Regions from separate parts of the Labrys sp. HAY1-8F genome, predicted to be linked through region 1. Evidence: predicted binding sites of a transcription regulator. Region 1 holds the regulator's gene; each other region holds the start of a gene.
The links. Region 1 encodes PhoB, which activates phosphate uptake and scavenging genes when phosphate is short. Its sites were predicted from a motif close to TGTCATNNANCTGTCAT; they were not measured.
Positions count from the first base shown of each region.

Region 2: a site for PhoB is predicted at 2,082-2,098, ahead of ppk2 (polyphosphate kinase 2). Genes of this name have one in related genera too.
Region 3: a site for PhoB is predicted at 1,053-1,069, ahead of phnC (phosphonate ABC transporter ATP-binding protein). Genes of this name have one in related genera too.

Region 1 is NZ_JBPGWZ010000002.1:2,233,315-2,237,496, reverse strand. Features, by position in the region: gene ACR9ZN_RS19435 (aldo/keto reductase) at 1-40, shown strand, start outside; gene ACR9ZN_RS19430 (YciI family protein) at 126-482, shown strand; gene ACR9ZN_RS19425 (RNA polymerase sigma factor) at 501-1,739, shown strand; gene ACR9ZN_RS19420 (hypothetical protein) at 1,758-2,495, opposite strand; gene phoB (phosphate regulon transcriptional regulator PhoB) at 2,636-3,337, opposite strand; gene phoU (phosphate signaling complex protein PhoU) at 3,351-4,070, opposite strand; gene pstB (phosphate ABC transporter ATP-binding protein PstB) at 4,106-4,182, opposite strand, start outside.
Region 2 is NZ_JBPGWZ010000002.1:1,258,929-1,263,110, forward strand. Features, by position in the region: gene ACR9ZN_RS14875 (glycine C-acetyltransferase) at 1-890, opposite strand, end outside; gene ppk2 (polyphosphate kinase 2) at 1,066-1,986, opposite strand; gene ACR9ZN_RS14885 (GMC family oxidoreductase) at 2,128-3,726, opposite strand; gene ACR9ZN_RS14890 (metallophosphoesterase) at 3,910-4,182, opposite strand, start outside.
Region 3 is NZ_JBPGWZ010000002.1:1,639,893-1,644,074, forward strand. Features, by position in the region: gene ACR9ZN_RS16555 (MaoC family dehydratase) at 1-358, opposite strand, end outside; gene ACR9ZN_RS16560 (LbetaH domain-containing protein) at 363-1,007, opposite strand; gene phnC (phosphonate ABC transporter ATP-binding protein) at 1,212-2,036, shown strand; gene phnD (phosphonate ABC transporter substrate-binding protein) at 2,097-3,029, shown strand; gene phnE (phosphonate ABC transporter, permease protein PhnE) at 3,152-4,033, shown strand; gene phnE (phosphonate ABC transporter, permease protein PhnE) at 4,030-4,182, shown strand, end outside.

The sequences.
Region 1 (4,182 bases):
TTCGGGCGAGATCGAGCAACTCACCAAGGCGAGCGCATAATTTTCGTCCTGCTGTCGAAAGCGAACGGGATGGCGCGTCATTGTCATGCCGGCGCATCATGCGCCGGCGGAGACAGGAGAGACCCATGCAGTTCGCGATTCTGATCTACAGCAACGAAGAAGCCATGCTGAAGGTGGACCCCGCCAATAAGCAGGCTGTGCTGGCCGCCTATCAGGCCTATACGGAGGCCCTCAGATCGGCCGGTGCTCTCGGCCCGTGGAGCCGTCTGCGCCCAACGTCTGCGGCGACGACCGTGCGCCTCGCCGACGGCAAGACCCAGGTGCTCAACGGCCCCTTCGCCGACACCAGGGAACAACTCGGCGGTTTCTACATCATCGATGTGCCGGACCTGGATGCCGCGATCGGCTGGGCTGCGCGTTGCCCGAGTGCAGCCATCGGTACCATCGAGGTCCGGCCGGTGTGGGACCCCAAGGATTATTGAACCAAGCGAGCCGATCCGGTGCCTTCCGCCCCCGCCGTCGAACTTGCCGAAATCGTCGCGCGACGCAGCTATGGCAGGCTCGTCGCCCTTCTCGCGGCACGTTCGGGCGACATTGCGGGGGCGGAGGACGCCCTGGCCGACGCCTTTGCGGCGGCTTTGGAACATTGGCCGGCGGGGGGTGTGCCCGCCAATCCCGAAGCCTGGCTCCTGACCGCGGCCCGGCGCCGGCAGATCGACGCGGCCCGCCGCGCCAAGCTGCGCGGCGAAAAGGCGGACGAGGTCATCCGCCATGTCGAGGCCCTCGCCTCCGAGCAGGCCGAACAGCCTGTCATTCCCGATGAGCGCCTGCGCCTGATGTTCGCTTGTGCTCATCCCTCGCTCGATGCCGCCGTGCGCGCGCCCTTGATCCTGCAGACGATATTGGGGTTCGACGCCGGCGCGATCGCCAGCGCCTTCCTAGTTTCACCTGCGGCGATGAGCCAGAGATTGGTGCGGGCCAAGCTCAAGATCAAGCAGGCCGCCATCCCCTTCCGGATCCCGGAACCCGATGAGTTGCCCGGTCGTCTCGAAGCGGTATTGGAGGCCGTCTATGCCGTCTATGCCGAGGGTTGGGCCGATCCCGAAGGGGCGCAGGCCCGCGAGCGCAATCTGTCGGTGGAAGGCATCTGGCTCGGCCGGTTGCTGGTCTCGCTCCTGCCCGGCGAGCCGGAAGTGCTCGGCCTGCTGGCCCTGATGCTGCATGCCGAGGCCAGGCGGGCTGCACGCCGTAGCCCGGTCGGCGACTATATCCCGTTGGAACAGCAGGATACCACGCTTTGGGATGCCGCCCTGATCGAGGAGGCTGAGGCTTTGCTCGCCAGGGCCGGGCAGGCGCGACAGATCGGTCGCTATCAGCTCGAAGCCGCGCTGCAATCGGCCCATGCCAATAGGCGCATCTGCGCGACGACGGACTGGGCCGCGATCGTCACGCTGTATGAGGCCTTGGTACTACTGACCGCGTCCCCTGTCGCTGCCATCAACAGAGCCGTAGCGCTCGCCCGTCTTGCAGGACCGCAAGCCGGATTGGCCGGGCTCGACGAGGTCGCCAGCGACAGGCGGATCGCCGATTACCAGCCTTATTGGGCTGCACGCGCGGACTTGCTGGCCCGCGCCGCAAGGCAGGAGGAGGCCCGCAACGCCTATTCGCGGGCGATCGGGCTGGAGAGTGATCCCGTCATCCGCCGTTATCTGCAAGGGCGCCTGGCGGCTCTGGGCTGATATCGGCGCCTGCAGAAGCTATTGGGGATAGCGGCCATTGAAGGGCGGGGCCTCGATCCACCATTGCGGTGTATAGGCGCGCTTGATCGGGCAACGGATCAATGTGTCTTCATCGAGCCACAGCTGCCGCTCGGGGGCGGGGGTCATCACGATGGTTTCCGCCGTGCCGGAGCGGCCGCTTCGCAGGGCCTGGTCCTGCGCCGGCGAGCTGCCGCATCGAAGCTGCAGCGTCGCCTGGAACTTGGCGCTGGAAGGCTCCTCGCCATCGGCCTCGATGACCGCGCAATATTTGCCGTAGAGCTGGATGGCAGGACCGGCTGCCCGTAGAAGCTGCACGGAAACCCGGTTGCCTGGCGTCGCCCCCTGCTTGTCGCAGCCATCGTCCTGCAAGGCATAGATGCCGTCGGCATAGTTGCCCGCCTTCTGGGCATAGGACGTGTGCGTGGCGGGCGCGCGTCCGGCCTGCCTGACGGACAAGACGGTCCTGATCTGCCTGCTGCCATCGGGTGCGACCTCCACCATGGCCTCGACCTCGCATCGCGAGCCTTCCTTGCAGATACCGGCGACCTGCTCCTGCATGTCGCTGTCGGCTGCGATGAAGCAATCCTTGCCGATATAGGAGCCTGCCAAGCCGGAGCCGGTACCGAACTCGCCCGAACACAAGGTTTTCTTGAGCTTGGCCGCTGCGGCATCGCTGGGAAGCAGCGCCAACGAACTGGCAGTCAAAAGCGACGCGACGAGCAAGGAACGGATCATGGCAACCCCGGCATTTTCTTTGGCAAGTCGTCTTATCGCAAGCCTCTGAAATCGCCTAGATCGGGCGAGTACCGGGTACGTGATGCGACAAGGCCGGCGGTGAGCCGCCGGCCTTGGTGTCGGGCGATGAAATATCCGTCCTAGGCCTGCTTGGCGAAGGTCTCGTCGAAGGAATAGCCGGCGCCGCGAACCGTGCGGATCGGGTCGATCTCGCGCGTGCGGTTCATCGCCTTGCGCAGTCGCCCGACATGCACGTCGACCGTGCGCTCGTCGATATAGACGTCGCGGCCCCAGACGCTGTCGAGCAATTGCTCGCGTGCGAATACGCGTCCCGGCGCCTGCATCAGGAATTCGAGCAGACGGAACTCGGTCGGGCCGAGGCGGATCTCGCGATTGCCGCGATGAACGCGCTTGGTCTCGCGGTCGAGGGAAATGTCACCGGCCTTGAGCAGGGAGGCGACGTGATCGGGCTTGGCCCGACGCAGCAGAGCGCGCACGCGGGCCGAGAGTTCCGGCACGGAGAAGGGCTTGACGACATAATCGTCGGCGCCGGTGGCCAGACCCCGCACACGCTCGGTTTCCTCGCCACGCGCCGTGAGCATGATCACGGGCAGGCGCTCGGTTTCCGGCCGCATGCGGATGCGCCGGCACAATTCGATACCCGACAACCCCGGCAGCATCCAGTCCAGCAATACCAGATCCGGCACGCTTTCGCGCAGGCGGATCTCGGCATCGTCACCGCGCGCCACACTGTCGACCTCATAGCCTTCGGCTTCGAGATTGTAGCGCAGCAGCAAGGTCAGTGCTTCTTCGTCCTCGACGATCAGAACCTTGGGAGGCATGGCCTATCCCTTGTTACTTAGCCGGCACAGGAAGGTCGACGAGATCGGTGCTGTTGTCCGCCTTGGGCCGCTCGCCGGCCGGCGATTCACCGGTCACCAGGTAATGCACCGTTTCGGCGATGTTGGTGGCATGGTCGCCGATGCGCTCGATGTTCTTGGCGCAGAACAGCAGATGGGTGCAGAAGCCGATATTGCGCGGATCTTCCATCATGTAGGTCAGCAATTCGCGGAACAGCGAGGTGTACATCGCATCGATCTCGCCGTCCGAACTCCAGACCGAGAGCGCTTCTTCGACATTGCGCTGGGCGAAGGCGTCGAGGACCTGCTTGAGCTGCTCGAGCACCAGGTCAGCCATATGGTCGAAACCGCCGAAGAGCTGGGCCGGCTGCGCATGGCTGTGGATGGCCACCACGCGCTTGGCGACGTTCTTGCCGAGGTCGCCGATGCGTTCGAGATCGTTGGCCACCCGCAGGGCCGAGACGATTTCGCGCAGGTCGAGTGCCAGTGGCTGGCGCTTGGCGATGACCAGGATAGCCCGGTCCTCGACCTGGCGCTGGAGCTTGTCGATCGCCAGATCGAGCTCGATCACGGCCTTGGCGCGCTGGGTGTCGCGCTTGAGCAGGGCTTCGACGCTGTCGGCTACGCTCTTCTCTGCATAGCCACCCATTTCGGCGATCATGTTGCGCAATTCGCGCAATTCCTGATCAAAGGATGTAACGATGTGGTCGGACATGCCGCCTCCAAATGAATTCGACGCTGGCCGAGGGATCAGCCGAAGCGGCCGGTGATGTAATCCTGTGTACGGCTGTCGTTCGGGGTGGTGAACATCTTGTTGGTCTGGCCGA
Region 2 (4,182 bases), 970 kb from region 1:
TCGCCTGCTTGCGCCAGTTCGATCGCCTTCATCGAACCGGCCGCGACCGGCGGGGCCAGCGAATTGGAGAACAGATAGGGCCGTGCCCGCTGGCGCAAAAGATCGATGATCGGCTGGCTCGCGGCGACATAGCCACCCATGGCCCCGCCAAGCGCCTTGCCCAGCGTGCCTGTGAGGATGTCGACCTTGTCCTCCACTCCGGCTCGGGCGGGCGTGCCGCGGCCCTCGGGACCGATGAAGCCGGTGGCATGGCAATCATCCACCATCACATTCGCCCCGTAGCGCCCGGCAAGATCGGTCAGGGTCTTCAGGTCGGCCAGATAGCCGTCCATCGAGAAGACGCCGTCGGTGGCGATAACGATGTGGCGGGCATTGTCCGCCCGAGCCGCCTGCAGCTGCACCTCGAGATCGTTCATGTCGCCATTGGCGAAGCGATAGCGCTTGGCTTTGCACAGGCGCACGCCATCGATGATCGAGGCATGGTTCAGGCTGTCGGAGACGATGGCGTCTTCGGCGCCGAGCAGCGGCTCGAAGACCCCGCCATTGGCATCGAAGCAGGCGGCGAAGAGAATTGCATCATCCTTGTTGAGATAGCGGGCGATGGCGCGCTCCAGCTCGCGATGCAGGGTCTGCGTGCCGCAGATGAAGCGCACCGAGGCCATCCCGAAGCCATGGCCGTCCATTGCCTGCTTGGCGGTGGCGATGATCTCGGGGTTGTCGGCCAGACCCAGATAATTGTTGGCGCATAGATTGAGCATCGGCCGACGCCCGGCTTCATTAGCCACCTCGATGCGGGCGCGCTGCGGGCCGGCGATCTCGCGCTCGCTCTTCCACAAGCCATCCTTGGCAATATCAGCCAGGGTGGATTTGACATGATCGACGAGCGACATCGGACGGCTCCTTGCACCTGTTCGGGTTCACAGGCCTAAGCCAAAACCGGCCGCGCTTCAAATGATGAGATCATGCCAAAAGCGGATGGCGCCCCGCTTCGGCTGGCTGCGAAGCGAGGCGCCATGATGGCAGGCGATGTCCTGCAATTATCGCCGGAATTCAGGGCAAGACGCTTCAGAAGGCTTTCGGCACATACATTTCCAACGGCACGGGATGGCGCACATAGTCCTCATGCCGCTCGCGCTCCGGCAGATTCACAGGCGGACGCTCCACCTCGCCATAGGGAATCTGGGTCAGCAGATGACTGATGCAGTTCAGGCGAGCGCGCTTCTTGTCAACAGCCTCGACCACCCACCAAGGTGCCTCCGGAATATGGGTGCGCTCCAACATCACTTCCTTGGCCCGGGTATAGTCTTCCCAACGCCGGCGGGATTCGACATCCATCGGGCTCAGCTTCCACTGCTTGAGCGGATCCTGGATGCGCATATTGAAGCGGAACTCCTGCTCCTCGTCGGTGATCGAGAACCAGTATTTCAGCACGAGGATGCCCGAGCGCACCAACATGCGCTCGAATTCAGGCACCGAGCGGAAGAATTCCTCATATTCGGCATCGGTGCAAAAGCCCATGACATGCTCGACGCCGGCCCGGTTGTACCAGCTGCGGTCGAACAGCACCATTTCGCCGCCGGCCGGCAGATGGGCTGCGTAACGTTGGAAATACCATTGCGTACGCTCGCGCTCGTTTGGCGCCGGCAAGGCCGCGACGCGGCAGATGCGTGGATTGAGGCGTTGGGTGATGCGCTTGATCACGCCGCCCTTGCCGGCTGAATCGCGCCCTTCGAAGATCACCACCACTCGCAATTTGTGGTGCTGAATCCAATCCTGCAGCCGCACCAGTTCGTGCTGCATGCGAAAAAGCTCGCGGAAATAAAGCCTGCGATCGAGCGTATCGCCGCCCTCTGCGTCGGGCACGCCTGTCAGGATACGATCCAGGCGCGCCTCCTCCAGCTCCAGTTCCAGTTCCTCGTCATAGCCGTCAGCGATCTCCTGCTGGATACGTTCGAGGTTGGCTCTGCTATCCGCTGGCGTGATCATGCGAATACTCCTTGCGCGAGGGGGCTGGTCCATGGTGCTGGATCGTCGTCCGGACGCATAAGCCCAGACTATGATGAAGCCCGTAGTGCAGGAATATTTCAGTTATGTGACATAGGCGATAGGCGCTTCTCGCGGAATGCCTCAGCCTGCCTGCAGCCACTCCACCGCACGATGGGCGATGGCCATCACCGGGGCATTGGTATTGCCGCTGACGATCTCTGGCATGACCGAGCAATCGAACACGCGCAGGCCTTCGATGCCACGCACGCGCAACTGGGAATCGAGGACCGCCATCGGATCATCGTCCCGACCCATGCGCGCTGTACCAACCGGATGATAATTGGTCTTGACCATGCGCTTGCAATGGGCGTGCAGATCGGCGTCGGAGACCTTATCGGCTCCAGGCAGCATTTCGTGGGAGATCTTCTCCTTGATCGGCGAGGCCGTGAGGAAGGAGCGGGCAAAACGCAGGCCCGCTATCATCAGGCGGATATCCTCCGAATGTTTCAGGAAGCCCCCGTCGACGACCGGTGGCTCGAGCGGATCCGCCGAGCGCAGCTTCACCGTTCCCCGCGATTTCGGCCTGAGCAGGCAGGTGGTGAAGGTGACGCCGTCACAGGCGGCGACATCGGTGACGTCGCGGTCGAGATAGACGGTCGGCACACAATAGATCTTCAGGGAGGCGTCAGCCTCGGCATCGTCAGGATTGGTGAAGACGCAGGCCTCCACCCCGGTGGTCGTCACCGGCCCCTGCTTGCGCAAGAGATAGTCCAGGCCATTGCGGATCATGTTCCAGCCCTTGTCCTGACCGAAATAGCCATAGCGGCCGTTGGAGGCGGCGATCACCGGCACCTCGCAGTGATCCTGCAGATTCTCGCCCACGCCCGGCAGGTCCGCCTTCGGCTTGATGCCATGGCGCAGGAGCTGATCGGCCGGGCCGATGCCCGACAGCATCAGGAGCTTGGGGGTGACGTAGGTCCCGGCGGCGAGAATTACCGTGGCGGCGGACGCCCTGCGGGTTTGCCCCCCCTCGATATAGTCCACGCCGGCGCAGCGGTTACCCTCGATAACGAGGCGCGTCACGATCGCCTCCGTGGCGATGGTGAGGCGTTCATCGTCGCGCACCAGCGGCAGAAAGGCGTCCACAGCCGAGCAGCGGCGCTTGCGCACCGGATCCATGGTGCCCTGCATGAGGCCCACCCCGCGCTGGCGCCCGGAATTGAAGTCGGGATTGAACGGTTCGCCCAATGACGGCAGCGCTTCGAGGAACGCCTTCGTCATCTCGCAGGTATAGAGCGGCCTGGTGACCTTGAGCGGACCGGTGGTGCCGTGCACCGGCGTGGCGAGGTCGGCGTTGCCCTCCATCGCGATGAAATGCGGGAGGAGATCGGCATAGCGCCAGCCCTCCGCCCCATAGTTCTCCGCCCAATTGTCGTAATCACCAGGCTGGCCGCGCATATAGACCATGGCGTTGACAGAGGAACCGCCGCCGAGCACCCGCCCCTGCGGCACGATGGTGGCGCGCCCATCGAGCTGGGGCTGGCGCTCCATCCTGTGCATGGTGAGATAGGTGTCCTTGGCAAGATATTTCATATAGCCGGCGGGCATATGCATGATCGGGTTCATGCTCGCGGGGCCGGCTTCCAGCATCAAGACGCGCTGGCCGAGATCGCGCACGAGCCGCATGGCGGTGACGCAGCCCGACGAGCCGCCGCCGACGATGATGGTGTCGTAAGTCATTGCAAATCCGAACCCGTGCCAATTGTCTGACGAGTTCGTTGTGTTTCACAACTTTGCGGGGAGCGCAAACAGATTAGACTGCCGGCGCCGCCCCTGCCCCTAGCGCAAAGCGCGTTCGCGCACGAACGCCTGTTTGCTCTAGCTCTTTGTTTCGACGCGTCTTTGCGATTCTTGCCGATAACGTCAAATCGCAAAACGCTTTAGCGTGATCAGCACGATCTCGGGCGGCACGCCGAAGCGTACCGGCAGGCCGGTCATGCCGAGCCCCCCCGAGACGATGAGGTGGCGATCCTCCTCGATGACATGACCATAGGCAAATCGCTTGCCGAAGCGCGAGGGAACATGAAGCACCCCGACACCGGGCAGGACCACCTGTCCGCCATGGGTATGGCCGCAAACCGTCAGCGCGATACGATCGGGCACATCGACGAAGATATCCGGTTCATGCGCCAGCAG
Region 3 (4,182 bases), 590 kb from region 1:
TCTCGGGGCGGCTCTTGGAAGCGCGCGCCTCCAGGGTCGTGCGGCGAACGCTCAGCGTGACATCCGGGCGGAGCGGCGCCAGCCATTTGACCTCGTCGATGCCGGGCGCGCCCATCGAGGTGGAGCCGAGCATGAAGCCATCGCAGTTGAGCCGCATCAAGATGCAGCAGGCATGCCAGCCGGAAGCGGCGAGCCCGCCCAGCATGGTGCCTTTTGCCGCCTCATCATCGAGATGAAACGGCTGGGGGTCGTATTCCCTGGCAAAAGCGAGGATGGCCTCGCGCGTCAGCTTGTACGATCCGTAGGTGGCAATCTCGCCGACCGGGAAATCTTCGAAATGGAGCAGGGTATCAGCCATGCCCTCAGGATGGACCGATTAGGCCCTCAACGGCAAGAGCCTGATATTTGTCGAGGAAGGCCTCGACCGGGAGCTTACGGAAGTCGGGCAAGGCGGCGCGCAGGGTCTCGTGCGACCAATTCCACCAGCCCAGGGCCTGCAGGCGGTCGGCAATCGCTTCCTCGAAACGACGGCGGATCGGCCGTGCCGGATTGCCGGCGACGATGGTGTAGGCTTCCACGTCCCGGGTGACCACGGCGCCGGCCCCCACCACGGCGCCGATACCGATGCGGCGCCCCGGCAGCACGATCGCGCCATGGCCGATCCAGACATCATGGCCGATATGGACGTCATGTTCCCTGCGCCAGGCGAAGAACTCGTCCTCGTCGCTCTCGCCTTCGAAATAGGCCGAGGCGCGATAGCTGAAATGGCTCTGGCTCGCGCGGTTCATCGGGTGATTGCCCGGATTGATGCGTGTATGGGCCGCGATCGACACGAAACGGCCGATATGGCTGTACGCAATGTCCGAATCGTTGACGACATAGGAATAGTCGCCGAGTTCGACCTCATGCAGGCTGGTACGGGGACCTACTTCGGTGTAGCGCCCGAGCCGGCTTGCGTAAATCAAAGCCGCCGGGTCGACGAAAGGCGTCAGGCTGAGTTTGGGCAAAGGGCGATCCAACGGTGATGGAAGGGCCCTGCTTCCCACTCCGCTGCGACAGCCACGTGACAAGCATCCGCCGGAGCGCCCGATCTGTCGCAAAGGCCCGCGAAATCCGCGGGGGATCGTCACCGAAACATCATTGAACTGCCATCCCTCTGTAATGGCCCAGCGTTACCGACTTCGGAAAGCTGCACGAGAAGGGATCTGTTCATGCTGGCGATCAAAGGAGTTTCCAGGCGCTTCGGCGGCAAGGCTGCCGTCGCGGACGTCAATTTGGAAATCGCGCCCGGCGCCTTCATCGGCGTAATCGGGCGTTCGGGTGCCGGCAAGTCGACATTGCTGCGCATGCTGAACCGCCTCGTCGATCCGAGCGAGGGCACGATCTCCTTCGACGGCGTCGATGTCACGGCTCTGCGCGGCCAGGCCCTGCGCGACTGGCGTGCGCGCTGCGCCATGATCTTCCAGCAGTTCAATCTGATCGGCCGCCTCGACGTGCTCACCAATGTGCTGATGGGCCGCCTCAACAAGGTCTCGACCGCCAGTGCCGTGCTGCAGCTGTGGGGCCTCGAGGACAAGGCCATGGCGCTCGCTGCGCTCGAGCAGTTCGACATCGCCAATCTCGCCGGCCAGCGTGCCGACAGCCTGTCCGGCGGCCAGCAGCAGCGCGTGGCGATCGCCCGCGCTTTGGTGCAGGAACCCTCGATCATCCTGGCGGACGAGCCGATCGCCTCGCTCGATCCGCGCAACACCAAGGTCGTGATGGATGCGCTGCTGCGCATCAACAAGCATTTCGGCATCACTGTCATCTGCAATCTTCATTCGCTCGATCTTGCCCGCGGCTATTGCGACCGCCTGATCGGCATGTCCGCCGGCCGAGTGGTGTTCGACGGCACCCCCGCCATGCTCACCGCCGATGCAGCGCGCGACCTCTACGGCCTTGAGGCCGGCGAAGTCATGGATGCCGATGCCGACGCCAAATGGGCAGGCGACACAAACTCGGCAGGTTTGGCTCGCCCTGCCAGCGTCGCGGCCTGACAGGCCGGCTGCGCATCTTCAAGAGCCACAAGAACACGATATTTCCGACAGGAGAGACCTATGCTTTCGCGCCGCACGCTGCTCGGCCTTGCCGCAGCAGCCATGAGCTTTGCCGCCGGTACCGCCCAGGCCGAGGACTGGAAGGCCCAGTATCCCGAATTGACGCTTGCCGTCATCCCGGCCGAGAATGCCTCCACCACCAATGACCGCTACCAGCCGCTGGCCGACTACATCGCCAAGCAGGTCGGCGTGCCGGTCAAGCTCAACATCGCCAACGACTACGCCGCCGTGATCGAAGCCCAGCGCGCCGGCTTTGCCCAGATCGCCTGGTACGGCCCGGCCTCCTACGCCCGCGCCATCATCACCGGCGTGGCCACCGAGCCGGTCGCCGTTCCCCGCCACAACAATGGCCTCACCGGCTACTATTCGGTGATCTATGTGAAGGCCGACAGCCCCTACAAGACCATCGAGGATCTCAAGGGCAAGAAGCTCGCCCTCGTCGACCCCAACTCGACCTCCGGCAACAATGCGCCGCGCTTCGGCCTGCACAGCCAGGGCATCGACGTCGACAAGTTCTTCTCCTCGGTCGTCTTCGCCGGCAGTCATGACAATGCCGTGCTGGCCCTCGCCCAGGGTACCGCAGATGCTGCTGCCAACAGCTGGAACTCGGAAGACGATTCCAACCTGACCCGCATGCTCAGCCGCGGCATCCTCAAGAAGGATGACGGCACCCCGATGACCAAGGGCGACTTCCGCGTCATCTACAAGACGCCCTTCCTGCCCGAAGGCCCCTATACGGTGCTCGCTTCGCTGCCCGACGATCTGAAGAAGAAGATCGGCGCCGCCCTGATCGACTACGCCAAGAACGACAAGGCCAATTTCGACAAGCTTTCCGATGGCAAGGATCTCGAACTCACTGCGATCAGCGCCAAGGAATATCAGCCGATCGTCGACATGGTGAAGTTCAACGACGCGCTCCGCAAGACCCAGTAAGGGGTCGCAACGACGCAATGAAGGGCGCGCACCGAAAGGTGCGCGCCCTTTGCGCAAGCGGATGACGCCAGGTGGATTTCCATTGGAACCGCGCGCGTTCGACCAGGCAGGAGGATACACAATTGCCGGCTATCAATAGCCTGCCCCAGGCGCAAGCCCAAGCCCTGCTCAGGGCCTATCAGGCAACCATTGCTGCCAAGAAACGCAGGATCTGGCTCGCCGTCATCGTCGGCATCGGCCTCTACGCCCTTTCGGCCCATGTGGCGGCGATCCGGCCGGGCTTCCTGTGGACCCATCTTGGCAACTTCACCTCCTTTTTCAGCCGCATCGCCCCGCCGCTCAGCCTCGGCAATTTCGTCGGCGATGTCAGGGAATGGTATTGGGGCTTCGGCAAATGGCTGGTGCTGCTCGGCGATACGCTGCTCGTCGCTTATCTCGGCACGCTGCTCGGCGTGCTCGGTGCGTTCCTCCTGTGCTTTGCGGCTGCCGCCAATCTGACGCGTAGCCGGCTATTGCGCGCGCTGGTGCGCCGATGGCTTGAGTTCTGCCGCACGGTGCCGACGATCGTCTTCGCCATGATCTTCTTGATCGCCTTCAAGTCCGGCCCGATGGCCGGCGCACTGGCACTCGCCATCCACACCATGGGCGCGCTCGGCAAGCTGTTTGCCGAAGTGGTCGAGAATGCCGACATGAAGCCGGTCGAGGGCACTGTCGCCACCGGTGGATCCTGGCTGGAAAGCATACGCTTTGCCGTGTTGCCCCAGACCCTGCCGAACTTCGCTTCCTATTCCCTGCTCCGCTTCGAGATCAATGTCAGGGAAGCCGGCGTGATGGGCTTCATCGGCGTGGGCGGCATCGGCCAGGAACTCCTGGTCGCCATCCGTACCTTCGCCTATGCCGACGTCAGCGCCATTCTTTTGATGATCATCGTCACGGTCTTCATCATCGATTTCGCCACCGAGAAGCTGCGCCATCGTCTGATCGGTCAGGAGGCGACACCATGAACAACGGCATCAACGGCTCGGCACCGCGGTCGGCAAGCCCTCTCGCCTCCCTCAGCCCCGAAAGGCTCGCCTCCGTGGCAGCCCGCCACCGTGCCCATTTCGAAACCTCCTGGCGGACACGTTTCCTGGCCGGAGGCGTGATAGTCGTC